4 regions of the Streptomyces thermoviolaceus genome follow, and region 1 is predicted to be linked to each of the others. Evidence: riboswitches for the same ligand, from Rfam matches in the RefSeq annotation. Region 1 holds a riboswitch; each other region holds the start of a gene.

What was found. Region 1 has a riboswitch for cyclic di-AMP ahead of OG899_RS23330 (C40 family peptidase). Riboswitches for the same ligand answer to the same signal wherever they lie in the genome.
Region 2: another riboswitch for cyclic di-AMP. It lies ahead of OG899_RS10940 (transglycosylase SLT domain-containing protein); the one in region 1 lies ahead of OG899_RS23330 (C40 family peptidase).
Region 3: another riboswitch for cyclic di-AMP. It lies ahead of OG899_RS14380 (M23 family metallopeptidase); the one in region 1 lies ahead of OG899_RS23330 (C40 family peptidase).
Region 4: another riboswitch for cyclic di-AMP. It lies ahead of OG899_RS05650 (M23 family metallopeptidase); the one in region 1 lies ahead of OG899_RS23330 (C40 family peptidase).

What each region holds. Positions count from the first base shown of each region.
Region 1 covers NZ_CP109280.1:5,342,543-5,346,745, reverse strand. The annotation lists partial or broken gene OG899_RS23340 (amino acid permease C-terminal domain-containing protein) at 66-182, shown strand; gene OG899_RS23335 (ANTAR domain-containing protein) at 353-742, opposite strand; cyclic di-AMP (ydaO/yuaA leader) riboswitch at 1,442-1,564, shown strand; gene OG899_RS23330 (C40 family peptidase) at 1,567-2,040, shown strand; gene OG899_RS23325 (ATP-binding protein) at 2,057-2,548, opposite strand; gene OG899_RS23320 (helix-turn-helix transcriptional regulator) at 2,805-3,662, shown strand; gene OG899_RS23315 (DUF397 domain-containing protein) at 3,692-3,922, shown strand; gene OG899_RS23310 (8-amino-7-oxononanoate synthase) at 4,054-4,203, opposite strand, start outside.
Region 2 covers NZ_CP109280.1:2,507,687-2,511,889, reverse strand. The annotation lists gene OG899_RS10950 (ATP-grasp domain-containing protein) at 1-1,019, shown strand, start outside; gene OG899_RS10945 (HAD family hydrolase) at 1,181-1,987, shown strand; gene OG899_RS10940 (transglycosylase SLT domain-containing protein) at 2,048-2,533, opposite strand; cyclic di-AMP (ydaO/yuaA leader) riboswitch at 2,538-2,726, opposite strand; gene OG899_RS10935 (polyprenyl synthetase family protein) at 3,332-4,203, shown strand, end outside.
Region 3 covers NZ_CP109280.1:3,278,890-3,283,092, forward strand. The annotation lists gene fabI (enoyl-ACP reductase FabI) at 1-326, shown strand, start outside; gene OG899_RS14370 (dihydrofolate reductase family protein) at 591-1,721, shown strand; tRNA gene OG899_RS14375 (tRNA-Met) at 1,824-1,897, shown strand; cyclic di-AMP (ydaO/yuaA leader) riboswitch at 2,453-2,609, shown strand; gene OG899_RS14380 (M23 family metallopeptidase) at 2,621-3,661, shown strand; gene OG899_RS14385 (aldo/keto reductase) at 3,766-4,203, shown strand, end outside.
Region 4 covers NZ_CP109280.1:1,280,156-1,284,358, reverse strand. The annotation lists gene OG899_RS05660 (pitrilysin family protein) at 1-707, shown strand, start outside; gene OG899_RS05655 (pitrilysin family protein) at 704-2,092, shown strand; cyclic di-AMP (ydaO/yuaA leader) riboswitch at 2,318-2,478, shown strand; gene OG899_RS05650 (M23 family metallopeptidase) at 2,491-3,249, shown strand; gene OG899_RS05645 (GntR family transcriptional regulator) at 3,548-4,203, shown strand, end outside.

The sequences.
Region 1 (4,203 bases):
GCACCGGTGCCACAGCGTGATGGCCGTCGCCGTCGTGGTGCTGCGCCGGCCGGACACGCCCCGACCTGCCCCGCGCCTTCCGCACCCCGCTGGTGCCCCTGGTCCCGGCCGTCGGCTTCGCCTTCTCGGTCGGGCTGATCGCCCACCGGGGCCGGGTGACCTGGCCGCGTCGCGCCGTGTGGATGGTGGCCGGCCCCGGTGGTCTACGGCCTGTTCTGCCATCCCGGTCCGGTGGTCTACGGCCCGTTCCGCCATCGCGGTCCGGGGAGCGCCGCCGCGGCACCGGGGCGGCCCTGCCCACCGCCTTGGCGGCACCGGCCCGGCGCCTCCGACCGGGCCACCGCCCCAGGGTCTACGACTGGCCCGCGGGCTCGTGCGCCGCGCGCCGGGCGAGGGCGCGTCGCAGCGCCTCCAGCTCGGTGTCGGGCAGGGCGCCTCCCTGGGCGAACTTCAGCACATGCTCGGCGACGGTGCGCACCTTGGTGTTGGTCCGCTGGGAGACCTCCCGCAGGACCAGCCAGGCGTCGTCGGGAGGCATCCGCCCGAAGGCCACCACCGCGCCGATGGCCTGGTCGATCACGGCGTGCGAGGTGAGCGCGTGCTGGAGCTGGTCGATCTCCTCGTGCAGCCGCTCGTGCTCCAGCACCAGGTCGGTGACGGACAGCGGCTGGAGGGGATGCCGCCGGGACATCGCGAAGAACGCCATGGAGTTCCCCTGGGTCGTCGAGCGGCCGAGTTCCATCTCCAGCTTGCGTCAGGAGCACCCGGCGCACGACCGGAGGCCGGACGAGCGAAGCCCTCCCCCGTTCGACGGGCACGTTCTTGCACGTTCTGCATGTTCTGGACACGCGTCGCGCCGGGCGGTGGTGTCCCGGCGGACGCACACCTCCCGGAACACCGTGCCATCCCTCCGCACACCACCACGTCCCCTCACACCACGCCCGTGTGTGCACCACCCCTGCGTGACCCCTGCACCACCCGCGTGATCCACCCCGCTGGCGCCGTCCGCAGGCACGGACAGGCGGGCGCACGAGGCCCTCGCGCTACGCGGCTCAGGGCACAAAACCCCGGATCGGACCAACCGGGATACGGCCTTTTGAGGGAGGCACGCCCCGGCGGAGCGTCGTGTTCCGGTTGCGCACCGGGACCCCGCGATCGCCGGTACGGGCCGCTTCGGCGCTGGTCGCAGGGGCGTGCACACCACCGCAGGACGAGTTGACGCAGCCGATTTCACCCGAACGGGCTAATGGCGAGAAACGACACCACACAGCGGCACTGTTGGGATTTTCAGACCCCCGTAGGCCAAGATCCGTGTCTGACGACAAGCCCCCGCCACCGGTGGCGGGGCGGTCCGGGCGGACGCCGAGTCCTGCCGCCGCCCGGGCGACCGGTCGACGCAGTGGATCGGCAGGAGTGGAGGACCCGAGCACGACGGGTCGCCGGAACGGTCACGCCATGACCGGGCCGGGCGGACCCTTGGGGTGAAGCCGCACACCGCGGCCGGGCTACTTCGCCAGCCCGAATCCGACAGGTCATCCTTCACAGGCGGCTGACGAAGGGTTGCGCATGACTGCGCTCAATCGTGTCCCGTCTTTTGTAGCCCGTGCAGGTACGGCCTCGGCCCTCACCCTCGCCGCCGTGGGCAGCTCGATCGCGATCCCCGGAGCGGCAACCGAGGCCTCGGCAGCGACTCTGGCGACGAAGGCCCTGAAGATCGCGGCGTCCAAGAAGGGCTCCCCCTATCAGTGGGGAGCGACGGGCCCGCGGAGATTCGACTGCTCCGGGCTCACGCTGTACTCCTTCAAGAAGGCCGGCAAGAAGCTGCCCCGCACCGCCGCACAGCAGTACAACAAGACCCGCCACATCTCCGCGCGCAGCCGCCGCGCCGGCGACCTGGTGTTCTTCCACCGGGGCTCGTACGTCTACCACGTCGGCATCTACGCGGGCCACGGCAAGATCTGGCACGCGCCGCGCACCGGAGCCGTGGTGCGGCTGGAGAAGATCTGGACCAAGAACGTCTGGTACGGCAGGGTCAGGTGACCGGGCCGGGTGCCCGTCAGAACACCCCGCGCGCATTCCGTCCCGCGGGCCGCCCGGCGTCCGCCCGGGCCGTGCCCGCGGGGCGGTCGGGCAGGGACCAGGGGAGTTCGACACCGACCGTCTTGCCGCCCTCCCGGAGGGGCCGCACGGTCATACGGCCGCCGCGCTCGGCGGTCAGCCACCGGATGATCACCAGCCCCCGGCCGTTGTCCTGCTGGACAGCGGCCGGCAGTCGTCTGGGCAGGCGCGGATGGCTGTCGGTGACGCCGATGCGCAGCCGTTCGTCGCGGTCGAGGGCGAGGTCCACCGTGAAGGTGGGGGACTGTCCGAGGGTGTGCTGGACGGCGTTGGTGGCGAGTTCGGAGACGATGATCCGCACGGTGTCGGCGATGTCCGAGTCCGGCGGCAGACCCCACTCCGCGAGAATGCCCACCGCATATGCGCGCGCGGCGGACACCGAGGCGGGTTCGCTCGGCAGAGTGACGGATGCTTCCAAATGGTCTGCCATGCGACGTCGTCCCTTTCCCACGGGGCCGCGTTCCGGAAAAAAGCGGAGGTGCGCGTGCGGTCCCGGACCGGTGCTTGCCCGTCAGACTGCCATCACCACGACGGTCACGGGTGGCGATCCACCAAGATATGCATATATCTGTCGCTCGATGCGGTGAACTCTGCTACGGAAGAACGTATTTGACACCGGCCTGTGCAGCGGGCCGTTGCCGCCGTCCCGATCCACGGCGGACCTTTCGAGAAGACGAGGAGTTGCGATGCATCACGGTCCTGAGGTGCGCCGGCGCAAGTTGGGCGCGGAACTGCGTGCCTTGCGCACGGCGGCGGGACTCACCAGCGGCGAGGCGGCCCGCAGAGCGGGCTGGCACCAGTCCAAGGTGAGCCGGATCGAGACCGGCACCAGCGGGGTGAAACCGGCCGACGTCCGGTTACTGCTCGACGCATACGAGGTCGAGGACGGTCAACTGCGCGAACTGCTGCTGGCGTTGGCTGGCTCGGGCGACGCCGAGGACCGTCCCTGGTGGCACGCCTACCGCGGGGTGCTGCCGCCGACCTACCGGGACTTCATCAGCCTGGAGTCCCAGGCCACCGGCATGCGCACCCTGGAGACCTCGGTCGTCCCCGGACTGCTGCAGACCCCCGAGTACGCCCGTGCGGTGACCCGGGCGGCTGTGGACGGGGTCGACGAGCAGCGGCTGGACACCCTGGTCGAGGTGCGGCTGACCCGGCAGGGCGTGCTGCGGGGCGACCCTCCGCTGCGGCTGAACGCAGTACTGGACGAGGCGGTGCTGCGCCGTCAGGTCGGCGGTCCTGAGGTGATGGCACGCCAGCTGGACCGCCTGATGGAGGCGGCCCGGCTCCCCCAGGTGACACTTCAGGTACTGCCCTTTTCCGCGGGTGCTCATATCGGCGTCACAGGCCCTTTCGTAATCTTCTCCTTTTCGAACACATCTGATCTCGACGTGGTAGTTCTCGACCATTTGACGAGTAGCCTCCATCTGGAACGGAAAGAAGACCTGCAGGCCTACTCGGAGGCCTTCGACACCCTTCGGCTCCACGCGATGCCGGCCGAGGACTCGTTGGAATACATCGCCGAGATACGCCAGGACTGGTGACACGGCGAGCGACCGCGTAAGGAGGCACCATGTCTGCTCTGCCGCGGAACGTACGCTCCAGCAAGGACCTGCACGGCGTGCGGTGGCTGCGCAGCAGCTACAGCACGGGCGCCAACAACTGCGTCGAGACGGCCCGGCCGGCCTCGGGGCCCTGCGCCGGGCTGCTCGCCGTACGCGACTCGAAGGACCCCGCCGGGCCCGCGCTGCTGTTCTCCCCCGCCAGCTGGACCCGGTTCACCGCCGCGGTGCACCGCATGTGACCTGCGGCCTGTCGTTCGGATCGTCCCGACGTCGTTCGACAGGCACCGCACCTCGCGGCCGGGCTGATCCGAACGAGAGGGCCAGGGAGCCCCCGGCCACGTCCGGTACCGCACGGCCGTGCCGTGCGGGCTCATGGCCGCGTGTCGCCGATCACCCGGACCGCGTGGTCGATCTGCGCCGGGGTGAGGTCCGCGCGGGCGGTCACCCGGAGCCGTGACACCCCGTCGGGCACGGAGGGCGGCCGGAAGCATCCCACGGCCAGGCCGGCCCGGCGGCAGGC
Region 2 (4,203 bases), 2.8 Mb from region 1:
TGCTGCGGATCGGCCGCCGGATCGGCCGGCCCACCGTGCTGGTGCCCACCGACGAGGAGGCCGCCGTCCTGATCGCCGAGCACCAGGACGCGCTCGCCGGCCCGTTCCTCTTCCCGCGGGTGGCCCCCGGCCTGCCCCGGCAGCTGGCCAGCAAGCAGGGGCTGTACGAGCTGTGCGTGGAGCACGGCGTCCCCGCGCCCGCGACGTCCTTCCCGCAGACCTACGAGGACGTCGTCGCCTTCGCCGAGCAGGCCCGTTTCCCGGTGGTGGCGAAGAACCGCGAGGCGTTCGTGCGCCGCAGCCGCCCGGCGGTGAACGGCACCACGCGGATCACCACCCGCGAGGGCCTGCTCACCCTGGCCCGTGACTGGGGCGAGCGGCCGGGGGTGGTGCTGCAGGAGTACCTGCCGCGGGAGCAGGCCGAGGACTGGATCGTGCACGCCTACTTCGCCCAGGACGCCACCCCGCAGGCGCTGTTCACCGGGGTGAAGGTCCGTTCCTGGCCGCCCCACGCGGGCATGACGGCGCACGCCTACGTCGTGGACAATCCGGAACTCGCCGATCTGGCCGAGCGGTTCGTCAAGCAGATCGGCTTCACCGGGATCGTCGACCTCGACCTGCGCTACGACCGGCGCGACGGGCAGTACAAGCTGCTGGACTTCAATCCGCGGATGGGCGCGCAGTTCCGGCTGTTCGAGAGCGAGTCGGGCGTGGACGTGGTCCGCGCCCTGCACCTGGACCTCACCGGGCGTCCCGTCCCGGCGGGGGAGCAGCGCTCCGGTCACCGCTTCGTCGTGGAGAACATCGACCTGCCCGCCCTGCTCGCCTACCGCCGCAGCGGCTACACCACGCCGCACGCCCCGGCCCGGGCGACCGGGACGGAGCTGGCCTGGCTGGCGGCCGACGACCCGCTGCCGTTCGTCACCATGCTCGCCCGCTTCGTGCGGCCGGGCGTCAAGCACCTCTACCAGCTGTGGCGCACCCACCGCCGCGGCAGCGCCACCTCGGCCCGCGGCTGAGCCGAAACGACGAGCCGCGGCCGGGTCGCGGCAAGGACCCGCGGCTGCGTCGAGGCAGCTGCCTGCGGCTGACCCGCCGTCGGCGACACGCCCGGCGGCCGGTGCGCGTGCCTCGGACGGGCGGCAGGCCCGGCACGGTGCACGGTCCGTATTCTTCGCTCATGCCCGCACCCCCTGCCTACGCCCTCGTCGCCACCGATCTGGACGGGACGCTGCTGCGCGGCGACGACAGCGTGTCCGAGCGTTCCCGAGCCGCGCTGGCGCGGGCGACGGCGGCCGGCGCCCGCCATCTCGTCGTCACCGGCCGGCCGGCGCCGCGGGTGAAGCCGCTGCTGGCGTCCCTGGGCATCACCGGGCTCGCGGTGTGCGGGCAGGGAGCCCAGCTCTACGACGCGGGCGCGGACCGGCTGCTGGCGTCGGTCACCCTGGACCGGGAGACCGCGGAGGTGGCGCTCGGCAAGATCGAGGCCGAGGTGGGCGAGGTGTACGCGGCGGTCGACCAGGACGGCGTGGACGGGCTGACGCTCATCGAGCCGGGCTACCGCATGCCGCACCCGACCCTGCCCGCCCACCGGGTGCAGCGGCGCGACGAGCTGTGGCACAAGCCCATCACCAAGGTGCTGCTGCGCCATCCGGTGCTGTCCGACGACGCGTTGGCGGCGGCGGCCCGCGGCGTGGTGGGCTGTCTCGCCACGGTCACCATGTCGGGCCCGGGGACGGTCGAGCTGCAGCCCCGCGGCATCACCAAGGCGACCGGGCTGGCGCTGGCCGCCGAGCACCTGGGCCTGGACCGGAGCGCCGCTCTGGCGTTCGGGGACATGCCGAACGACATCCCGATGTTCCGGTGGGCCGCCTGGGGGGTGGCGATGGCCGACGCCCACCCGGAACTGAAGGCGGTGGCCGACGAGGTCACCGTGTCGAACGAGGACGACGGAGTCGCCGTCGTCCTCGAACGGTTGTTTGGCTAGTGGTCGGCCGACCGGGTCCCGGCCGGCCGACCGCTCACCGGTACGCGCCGTGGGCGCCGGTCAGTACGGGCCGTTGACGTTGTCGATGGAGCCGTACCGGTCGGCCGCGTAGTTGCAGGCGGCCGTGATGTTGGCGACCGGGTCGTAGATGTCGTACGAGGTGCCGGGCACGTGGTACGCGTCGAACGTGGGCTGGATGACCTGGAGCAGGCCCTTGGACGGGATGCCCTTGGCGGCGTTGGAGTCCCACAGATTGATGGCCTTGGGGTTGCCGGAGGACTCGCGCATCACATTGCGGTAGATGCCGTTGTAGGAGCCGGGGATGCCGTGCTCCCGCATGATCGCGAGCGACTCGCGGATCCAGCCGTCGAGGTTGTCCGAGTAGCTCACCGCGGTGGCGGTGGTCTGCGCCGCCGCCGGGGTGGCCGCGACGGCGCCGGTGGCGCCCACGAGAGGCAGGGCGAGAACGGCGGCGCTCGCGCCGCCGACGGCGAGGGCCCGCATCAGTCGAGCGCTGCGACGGGTAGGACGTCCGTGGACAGACATGGGTTCTTCCTCTCCGCCGCCTGCGAGGTGAGCTGTCGGGTTCGGGCGGAAAGGTGCCCGGCCGGCCCCGAAGGGCGCGGCTTCACCCCTAGCCGTTCCGGCGCGGCCTGACGTCCGGTGACGTCCGGTGCTCCGGCCCGGCGACTTACCTGGGTCCCCCGCTCCTGCCGTGAGGGTTCGGTCGATGGGTTCCGGGCGGCGGCAGGATTCGGCGTTCCGCCCGGCGTGGCGGGAAGCTATGCGACAGCACATGTCCGGAACAAGTCCTCGTCGCCCGCATCGCCCGGATATTCCATGATCAAGGGCTTATGAGGGGCTTGATCCTTCGCGTCCGCCAAGGGTCAACTTGCCTGCGTGAAGCGGGAATAAAGAGCGGGTGGCGCGATGTATGCCCGGCGTGGACGTGATACACCTCACGGTCGCCCGCCGGGCAGGGGTATTCACGGCTAACAGGAATTGGGGTGCTAATAGGGTTGAATCGGGCGATGAAGGGAGGTGTGGGGCGCCGTGGCGTGACGATCGTCACGCCGGGTGACGTTATGGCCAGTGTGAACGTGTGTATGGGTGGGCACGCATGGCGGGCGCGGGCAACCTCTGGCAGGGGGTACCAAGACGGCACATATCTGTACATATGTCGCATTCGGCGCCGTATCGAGCGATACCCGATAGCGCCCGGCCTGGAACGGTGGGCGCTATCGGTGATCGAAACATGACCGGATACGCTGACTTGAGTGATGGCAGCGACCTATCGACAAACCGTGTAATCGCCAGCAGACACCAGCAGACAGGAGACCCCTCGTGACCGTCGTCGGGCCGTTCGGGCTGAGCGTGCGGGGCCAGGCTCTCGAAGCCGATGTCCAGGCCGGGTTGGCGGCTGTCGAGGAAGGGCTGCTCGAAGCCACCAAGAGCGAGGTCCCCTTCATCACCGAGGCCGCGCAGCACCTGGTCAAGGCCGGCGGGAAGCGGTTCAGGCCGCTGCTCGTGATGCTCGCGGCGCAGTTCGGCGACCCGTACGCGCCGGGCGTGGTCCCCTCGGCGGTGGTGGTGGAACTGACCCACCTGGCGACGCTGTATCACGACGACGTCATGGACGAGGCCGCGGTGCGGCGCGGCGTGGCCAGCGCCAACACCCGCTGGGGCAACTCCGTGGCCGTCCTCACCGGTGACTTCCTGTTCGCCCGTGCCTCGCAGATCCTCGCCGACCTGGGCCCCGAGGCGGTCCGGGTGCAGGCCCTGGCCTTCGAGCGGCTGGTCACCGGTCAGATCCTGGAGACCGCGGGCCCCCAGGACGGCCGGGACCCGGTCGACCACTACCTGGACGTCCTCGGCGGCAAGACCGGCTCGCTGGTGGCCGTCTCCTGCCGGTTCGGCGCCATGATGTCCGGGGCCGACGAGACCGTCGTGGACGTGCTCACCCAGTACGGCGAACGGCTGGGCGTCGCCTTCCAGCTGGCCGACGACGTGCTGGACATCGCCTCCGACACCCACGAGTCCGGCAAGACCCCGGGCACCGACCTGCGCGAGGGCATCGCGACCCTGCCGGTGCTGCGGCTGCGCGAGCGGGTGGCGCGGCTCGGCCTGGCCGAGGACGTCGCGCTGTGCGAGCTGCTGGACTCCGACCTCAGCGACGACGCCCGGCACGCCGAGGCGCTGGCCGCGCTGCGCGCCCA
Region 3 (4,203 bases), 2.1 Mb from region 1:
CCGTCGCCTGGCCGGCCTACGACTGGATGGGGCCCGCGAAGGCCGCGCTGGAGGCCACCAACCGCTACCTCGCCCGGTACCTGGGTCCCAAGGGCATCCGCGTGAACGCGGTCGACTCCGGCCCGATCACCACCATGGCGAGCAGGTCCATCCCGGGGTTCGAGGAGCTCGCGGAGGAGTGGCCCCTGCGGGCTCCGCTGGGCTGGGACACCTCGGACGCCTCGCCGGTGGCCGATGCCGTCGTCTTCCTGCTCAGCGACGCGGCCCGGGCCATCACGGGGCAGGTCCTGCACGTGGACGGCGGTGTCTCCGCCGTGGGCGCCTGACGGCGGCGCGGGGGCCGTCTCGCCGGGCCCGCGTCCGTGCGCGGTGGTCGCCCGACCGGCCCGGCCGCGGGAACGGCAGGTCCGGCGGGAACGGCACATTCCGTGCGAACGGCGGGCTCGACGAGAGCGGGTGGGGCTGAGCGAGACTGGACCGGGGCGGCCCGGAGCCCGGCCGGGGCGCGGGGCCGCTTCCGTCCGTCCGGCTCCGTCTGTGCCGCCGCGCCGCCCCTTGTGGCCGTCGGCTCGTGAGGAAAGAGTGCGTCGATGCCGCTGCCCCATGTCCTGCTGTCCGCCGCCGTCTCCCTCGACGGCTGCCTGGACGACGCCGGGCCCGACCGGCTGCTGCTGTCCTCGCCGGCCGACTTCGACCGGGTCGACGAGGTACGGGCGTCGGTGGACGCGATCCTCGTCGGGGCGGGCACCCTGCGGGCCGACGATCCGCGGCTGCTGGTCGCCTCGGCCGAGCGGCGCGCCGCGCGGGTGGCGAGCGGCCGGCCGGAGCATCCGCTGAAGGTCACGGTCACCGCCTCCGGCGATCTCGATCCGGGGGCGCGTTTCTGGCACACCGGCGGCGAGAAGATCGTCTACACCTCCGACGAGGGCGCCCGGCGGCTGCGGCGGGCCGGTGTCGCCGCCGATGTCGTGCCGTTGGGGGCCGAGCCGGACTGGCGGCGGCTGCTGGAACATCTGCACGACGTCCGAGGAGTGCGCCGGCTGATGGTCGAGGGCGGCGGCACGGTCCACACCCAGCTGCTGCAGCGCCGGCTGGTCGACGAGATCCAGCTGGTGGTGGCGCCGCTGCTGGTCGGGGACCCGCGGGCGCCGCGGATGTTCGGGCCCGGCGCGTACCAGAGCGGGCGGCTGCGGCTGCTGGAGACGCGGGCCGTCGGGGACGTCGTCCTGATGCGGTACGAGCCGACCGAGCCCGGCACCGGGGCGGACGCCGTGCCCGCGGACCGGCACTGGCTGCGGATCGCGTGCGAGCTGGCGGCGCAGTGCCCGCCCTCGCGGACCGCGTTCAGCGTGGGGGCCGTGGTGGTCGCGGCCGACGGCACCGAGCTGGCCCGTGCGCACTCGCGGGAGGGCGGTGACCCGGTGGTGCACGCGGAGGAGGCGGCGCTCGCCAAGATCGATCCCGCGGATCCGCGGCTGCCCGGTGCGACGGTGTACAGCAGCCTGGAGCCGTGCGCCCGGCGTGCCTCCCGGCCGCGTCCGTGCGCCCGGCTGATCCTGGACGCGGGAGTGCGGCGGGTCGTCACGGCCTGGCGGGAGCCGGACACGTTCGTGCCGGGCGCCGACGGGGCCGGGCTGCTGGCGGGTGAGGGCGCCCAGGTCGTGGAGCTGCCGGAGTTCGCCGATGCGGCCCAGGCGCCGAACCGGCATCTGCTGCAGTGAGCGATGCGCGAGCGGACCGGACGCCTGCGGGGTGCGTGACGAGCGCCTCACCGGGGTGTGTGCGAGCACTGCCGCGCATGGCGTACACTGGATACACACCGACGCGGGGTGGAGCAGCTCGGTAGCTCGCTGGGCTCATAACCCAGAGGTCGCAGGTTCAAATCCTGTCCCCGCTACTGAAGGCTCAGGGCCGGAATCCCATCAGGGTTCCGGCCCTGAGTGTTGTTCGGCGGCCTGGGCGGCCGCGCTCGGACGGCCTCCGTGGCCGGTGCGATCGGTGCGGTCGACTGCCAGGGCGTCCGGCGCCGGCGGTACACGGTGCCGGTGCTCTGGGCGTGACGCTTGGTTCGCGGTGCCGGTGCTGTGGAGGTGACGCTTGGTTCGCGGTGCCGGTGCTGTGGAGGTGAGGCCCGGTCCGCGGGGCGGTGCGCGAGGCGTGGACGGCGAACCGGGGACGGTGGCCGGGTGGTGACGGTGTGTGGTCACACGGTCCCCGTCCGCATCACGACTGACGAACTGTCATATGACGTCGGCGTGGGACGGGGAGCTTTTTTCGGTCGTCGCTGGCCGGATTCCCGGGTCAACTCGCCCTGGTTTCGCCGGTGATGAGGCGTATGTCCTGGCCTGAAAAGCTGCAAGGAACCAGCCGTACGGGCTTGGAAACGGTGCCTCGCTTCTATTAACGTTCGATAACGCAGCGCGGTCGTCCCAGCCGTCACAAGAGGCGGCTCCGCGTGCGCACGCCGAATCCCGCAAGGGAACCGGGGAACCATCCATCAGGGGTGAATCGGGCCCGACTGCCCTGCTCTGCACGGCAGTTGACGCGCGTAGGAGACCTTCCTGCTCCGAACCCGTCAGCTAACCCGGTAGGCGAGACGGAAGGAAAGGAGTGCGCCTCCGTGGCGTCCAACCCGCCCGCTCCCGAAGCCCCGTTCCTGCCCAGCCCGCACACCGAGACCTTCGGCCACGACGCCGGTCGGTCCGACGAGGGCACCTGGACGGAGTGGAACCCCACCGAGGAGTCCGTCCGCCCGGTGCGCGGCCGGCACCGGGTCGTCAAGCAGCGCGGCGGCGGATTCGCCCGCAGTTCCACCGTGCTCGGCGTGGGTGTGATCGCCGCGGTCGGAGCGGGCGGCATGGCCAGCGCCAACCCGGGCAAGCCGCCGGTGTCCATCTCCCTGCCGGACCTGCCGTCCGTCGGTTCGCTGCTCGACACCTCCGCGCAGCACACCGACACCGAGCAGGGCTCCGCGACCGCGCTCAGCGACGTCACCCAGGTCACCGCCGAGACCGACGGGAACACCGACGCCGGCCGCACCGACGCCGGAGAGGCCCTGCGCAACCGGATCATCGCCCAGGCCGAGCAGCAGCGGGCCCAGGTCGAGATCAAGGCGCAGGAGGAGGCCGACGCCGCCGCCGACCGGCAGGCCGAGCAGGCCGCCGCCCAGGCGCAGAAGGAGGCCGCCGCCGCGAAGCAGAAGGCGGAGGAGGAGGCCAAGAAGAAGGCCGAGCAGGAGCGGCTGGCCCGGCTGGCCAAGCAGTACACGCTGCCGACCTCGTCGTACACCATCACCTCCACCTTCGGCGACGCCGGCTCGATGTGGTCCAGCGGCCACCACACCGGCCTGGACTTCGCCGCGCCCACCGGCACCCTGATCAAGGCGATCCACAGCGGCACCATCACCCAGGCGGGCTGGGCCGGGGCCTACGGCTACCGCACGGTCCTCACCCTGGACGACGGCACCGAGCTGTGGTTCTGCCACCAGTCGTCGATCACCGTGTCCGTCGGCCAGAAGGTGAACACCGGCGACGTCATCGGCCGGGTGGGCGCCACCGGCAATGTGACCGGTCCGCATCTGCACCTGGAGGTCCACCCGGACGGGCAGGCCGCCGGCATCGACCCGATGGCGTGGCTGCAGGGCAAGGGACTCCAGCCGTAGGCGTCGACCGGCCCCGCGCGGCACCGTGGGGCCGTTCGCGTGATCTTCGCCGATGGGCCCGGCGGAGGGCGAAATGACCGGTCCCGGCCGGCGTTGACGTGGGTATGAGTCCTGTGCGCACGCTCGGTCCGTCAAACCTCGAGGTCTTTCCGCTCTGCCTGGGCGGCAACGTCTTCGGCTGGACCGCCGACGAGAAGCAGTCCTTCGCCGTCCTGGACGCGTACACCGCCGCGGGCGGCAACTTCATCGACACCGCCGACTCGTACTCGGCCTGGGCGGAGGGCAACAAGGGCGGCGAGTCGGAGACGGTGATCGGCCGGTGGCTGGCGAAGCGGGGCAGCCGCTCCGACGTCGTCATCGCCACCAAGGTCAGCCAGCACCCGGAGTACCGGGGCCTGTCCGCGGCCACCATCAAGGCCGCGGCCGACGCCTCCCTGCGGCGGCTGGGCACCGACCACATCGACCTGTACTACACGCACTTCGATCAGCCCGAGGTGCCGGTCGAGGAGATCATCGGCGCGCTGGACGAGCTGGTGCGGGCG
Region 4 (4,203 bases), 4.1 Mb from region 1:
AGAAGTACTTCGGCTCCATCCCCGCCCACGACGGCAAGCCCGAGCCCCGCGACGGCACGCTGCCCGACATCATCGGCGAGCAGCTGCGGGAGGTCGTCGAGGAGGACGTGCCCGCCCGCGCCCTGATGGCCGCCTACCGGCTGCCGCACGACGGCACCCGTGCCTGCGACGCGGCCGACCTGGCGCTGACCGTCCTCGGCGGCGGCGAGTCCTCCCGGCTCTACAACCGCCTGGTGCGCCGCGACCGCACCGCCGTCGCCGCCGGCTTCGGCCTGCTGCGGCTGGCCGGCGCGCCCTCCCTGGGCTGGCTGGACGTGAAGACCTCCGGCGACGTCGAGGTCCCCGTCATCGAGGCCGCCATCGACGAGGAGCTGGCCCGGTTCGCCGAGGAGGGCCCGACCGCCGAGGAGATGGAGCGCGCGCAGGCCCAGCTGGAGCGCGAGTGGCTGGACCGGCTCGGCACGGTCGCCGGCCGCGCCGACGAACTGTGCCGCTTCGCCGTCCTGTTCGGCGACCCGCAGCTGGCCCTGACCGCCGTCCAGCGCGTCCTCGAGGTCACCCCCGAGGAGGTCCAGGAGATCGCCAAGGCCCGCCTGCGCCCCGACAACCGCGCGGTGCTCGTCTACGAGCCCACCGCCGACACCCAGGACGACACCCCGGACGCGGACGCCGCGGCCGCCGACGACAGCGAGGAGACGGCGAAGTGACCGAGCTCGCCACGATGGAGTTCCACCCGCGGCCCCAGGCGGGCGAGGCCAAGCCGTGGGCGTTCCCCGCCCCCGAGCGCGGCACCCTGGACAACGGCCTGACCGTGCTGCGCTGCCACCGCCCCGGCCAGCAGGTCGTCGCCGTCGAGGTGCTGCTGGACGCCCCGCTGGACGCCGAGCCGGCCGGTCTGGACGGCGTCGCAACGATCATGGCGCGGGCCTTCTCCGAGGGCACCGACCGACTCTCAGCGGAGGAGTACGCGGCCGAGCTGGAGCGCGCCGGCGCCACCTTGGACACGCACGCCGACCACCCCGGCGTCCGCCTCAGCCTGGAGGTCCCCGCCTCCCGCCTCGCCAAGGGCCTCGGCCTGCTCGCCGACGCGCTGCGGTCCCCCGCGTTCGCCGAGTCCGAGATCGAGCGCCTGGTGCGCAACCGGCTCGACGAGATCCCGCACGAGCTGGCCAACCCCTCCCGCCGCGCCGCCAAGGAACTGTCCAAGGAGCTGTTCCCGGCCGACTCGCGCATGTCCCGGCCGCGGCAGGGCACCGAGGAGACCGTCGCCGCGATCGACGCGGCCGCCGTCCGCGCCTTCTACAACCGCCATGTGCGCCCCTCCACCGCCACGGTCGTGGTGGTCGGCGACCTGACCGGCATCGACCTGGACGCGGTGCTCGGCGACACCCTGGGCGCCTGGACCGGCGCGCCCGCCACGCCGCGCCCGGTGCCCCCGGTGACCGCCGACGACACCGGCCGCGTGGTCATCGTGGACCGTCCCGGGGCCGTGCAGACCCAGCTGCTCATCGGCCGCATCGGACCGGACCGGCACTCCAGCGTGTGGCCCGCCCAGGTGCTCGGCACCTACTGCCTGGGCGGCACCCTCACCTCCCGCCTCGACCGGGTGCTGCGCGAGGAGAAGGGCTACACCTACGGGGTGCGGGCCTTCGGCCAGGTGCTGCGGTCCGCGCCGGACGGATCGGGCGCCGCGATGCTCGCGATCAGCGGCTCCGTCGACACCCCGAACACCGGGCCCGCCCTGGACGACCTGTTCACCGTGCTGCGCACCCTGGCCGCCGAGGGCCTGACCGACGCCGAGCGGGACAACGCCGTGCAGAACCTCGTCGGGGTGGCACCGCTGAAGTACGAGACGGCGGCCGCCGTGGCGAGCACCCTCGCCGACCAGGTCGAACAGCATCTGCCGGACGACTACCAGGCCACGCTGTACCAGCAGCTCGCCGTCACCGGCACGGTGGAGGCCACCGCGGCCGTGGTCAGCGCCTTCCCGGTGGACCGCCTGGTGACGGTCCTCGTCGGTGACGCGGCGCAGATCGAGGAACCCGTGGCCGCCCTGGGCATCGGCCCGGTCACCGTCGTCCCGGCCGAGTGACGGCATCGGTGACGGCATACGTGACGCCCTAGCGGACCACCGAGCCGGCGGGGCCCTGGTGACCGGACGGTCACCAGGGCCCCGTGGTGTCCCAAATGCGCCGGAGGCTGCCTTTCTGCCCTGTGGTCTGTGCTACAAACTCCCGCTTCGGTTTGGGAATTGACGTGCGCCCCCTTTAGCGTCTCTCCGGCTGTTCGTCGGGCTTCACGCCGCACCCGCGGCACCGGACAGCCATCGCCGAGTCCCCGTACGGCGCGAGCCAGGGGAGCCGGGGACCCATGTCCCGGGGTGAATCGGACGCCCGCACAAGGCCGCGCGGGTGACCGTAGGAGACCTTCCTGCTCCGAACCCGTCAGCTAACCCGGCAGGCGACAGGGAAGGAAAGGACCAGCGTCTGCATGGCGTTCACGCGCGCCACCGGCAAGCACCGCCGTCCCGGGTCGATCCACCGCACCACCGCCCGCGCCGCCGGCGTCGCGGCCCTGACCACCACCGGCGTCGTCGGCACCCTGGCCGCCTCGCCGGCCTTCGCCTCCGACGGTCCGGCCGCCGAGGAGACCGGCCTCAGCCCGGTGATCTCCCTGACCGACGCCCTCGCGGACAAGATCGACGCACAGGCCGTCGCCCAGCGCGAGGCGGCCGACCGCAAGCGGGCCGAGCAGGAGGCCCGGAAGGCGGCCGCCGAGCTGGCGAAGCGGGAACGGGAGGCCGCCGAGCGCGCCGCCCGGGAGGCCGAGCGCAAGCTGCTCGACACCTTCGTGGCGCCGGTCTTCGGCTCCTCCGTCTCCACCGGCTACCACAGCGGCGGCTCCCTGTGGTCCTCCGGCACCCACACCGGCATCGACTTCCACGCCGCCACCGGCACCCCGGTGCATGCCGTCGGCTCCGGCACCGTCGTCCAGACCGGCTGGGGCGGCGCGTACGGCAACCAGATCGTGATCCGGATGGCCGACGGTCACTACACCCAGTACGGCCACCTGTCGTTCATCAACGTCTCGGTGGGCGAGCAGGTCGTCCCCGGCCAGCAGATCGGCCTGTCCGGCGCGACCGGCAACGTCACCGGACCGCACCTGCACTTCGAGGTGCGCACCGGCCCCGACTACGGCTCCGACATCGACCCCGTCGCCTACCTCCGCCAGCACGGCGTGGACGTCTGACGCGCACCGGCGCGGCGAACGGCTTCGGCGCCGGAACGGTCCTGACGCCCGAACGGCCTCGACGCCGCGCGAACGCCCCGGCTCCCACGGAAAAGCCCCGGCCGCAACCGCGCGCCGGGGCTTTTCTCCGTTCCGTACGCGCGCCGCGGGCGCGTTGTCCAAAACCCGCCCATGAAAAACAGTTCCCCGCCGCAAATAACGGTTTCCTGCCTTAGAGTCGGCCCCAGAGTTCAGTGAACTCGCGCGCCTCGCACGGCGCGAGGCGGAAATGACGACGGTATGCAGGCGGAGGTCGGTCATGCGCATTCCGGCGCATTCGGTGTGCACGGCGATCCGGGACGACATCGTCGCCGGGGTCCACCCGCGCGGCAGCCGGCTCACGGAGGACGTCCTCGCCCGCCGCTACGGCGTCTCCCGCGTCCCCGTGCGCGAGGCCCTGCGCACCCTGGAGGCCGAGGGCTTCGTCGTGACCCGCCGGCACGCCGGCGCCTGCGTGGCGGAACCCACCGAGCAGGAGGCCGCCGACCTGTTGGAGATGCGCCTGCTGCTGGAACCCCTGGGCGCCGCGCGAGCCGCCCAGCGGCGCACCGAGTCGCATCTGAAGGTGCTGCGCGGCCTGGTCAGGCTGGGCCGGGAGCGGGCCGAGCGCGGCGCCGGCGAGGAACTGCGCGCGCTGGGCGCCTGGTTCCACGAGACGCTCGTCCAGGCCAGCGGCAGCCCCGCGCTCATCACCGCGCTCACCCGGCTCCGGCTGAAGATCGCGTGGATCTACCAGGTGGCCGCCCCGGCCGACCCCGTGGCCTCGTGGGCCGAGCACGCGGCCGTCGTGGACGCGGTGCGGCGCGGCGACAGCGAGCGCGCCCGGGCCATCGCGGCGCTGCACGTCCAGCGTGCCGTCTCCCGGCACCGCCTGCGCGAGCCCGGCGCCCCGGCCGGCCCGGACGCCGGCGTCAG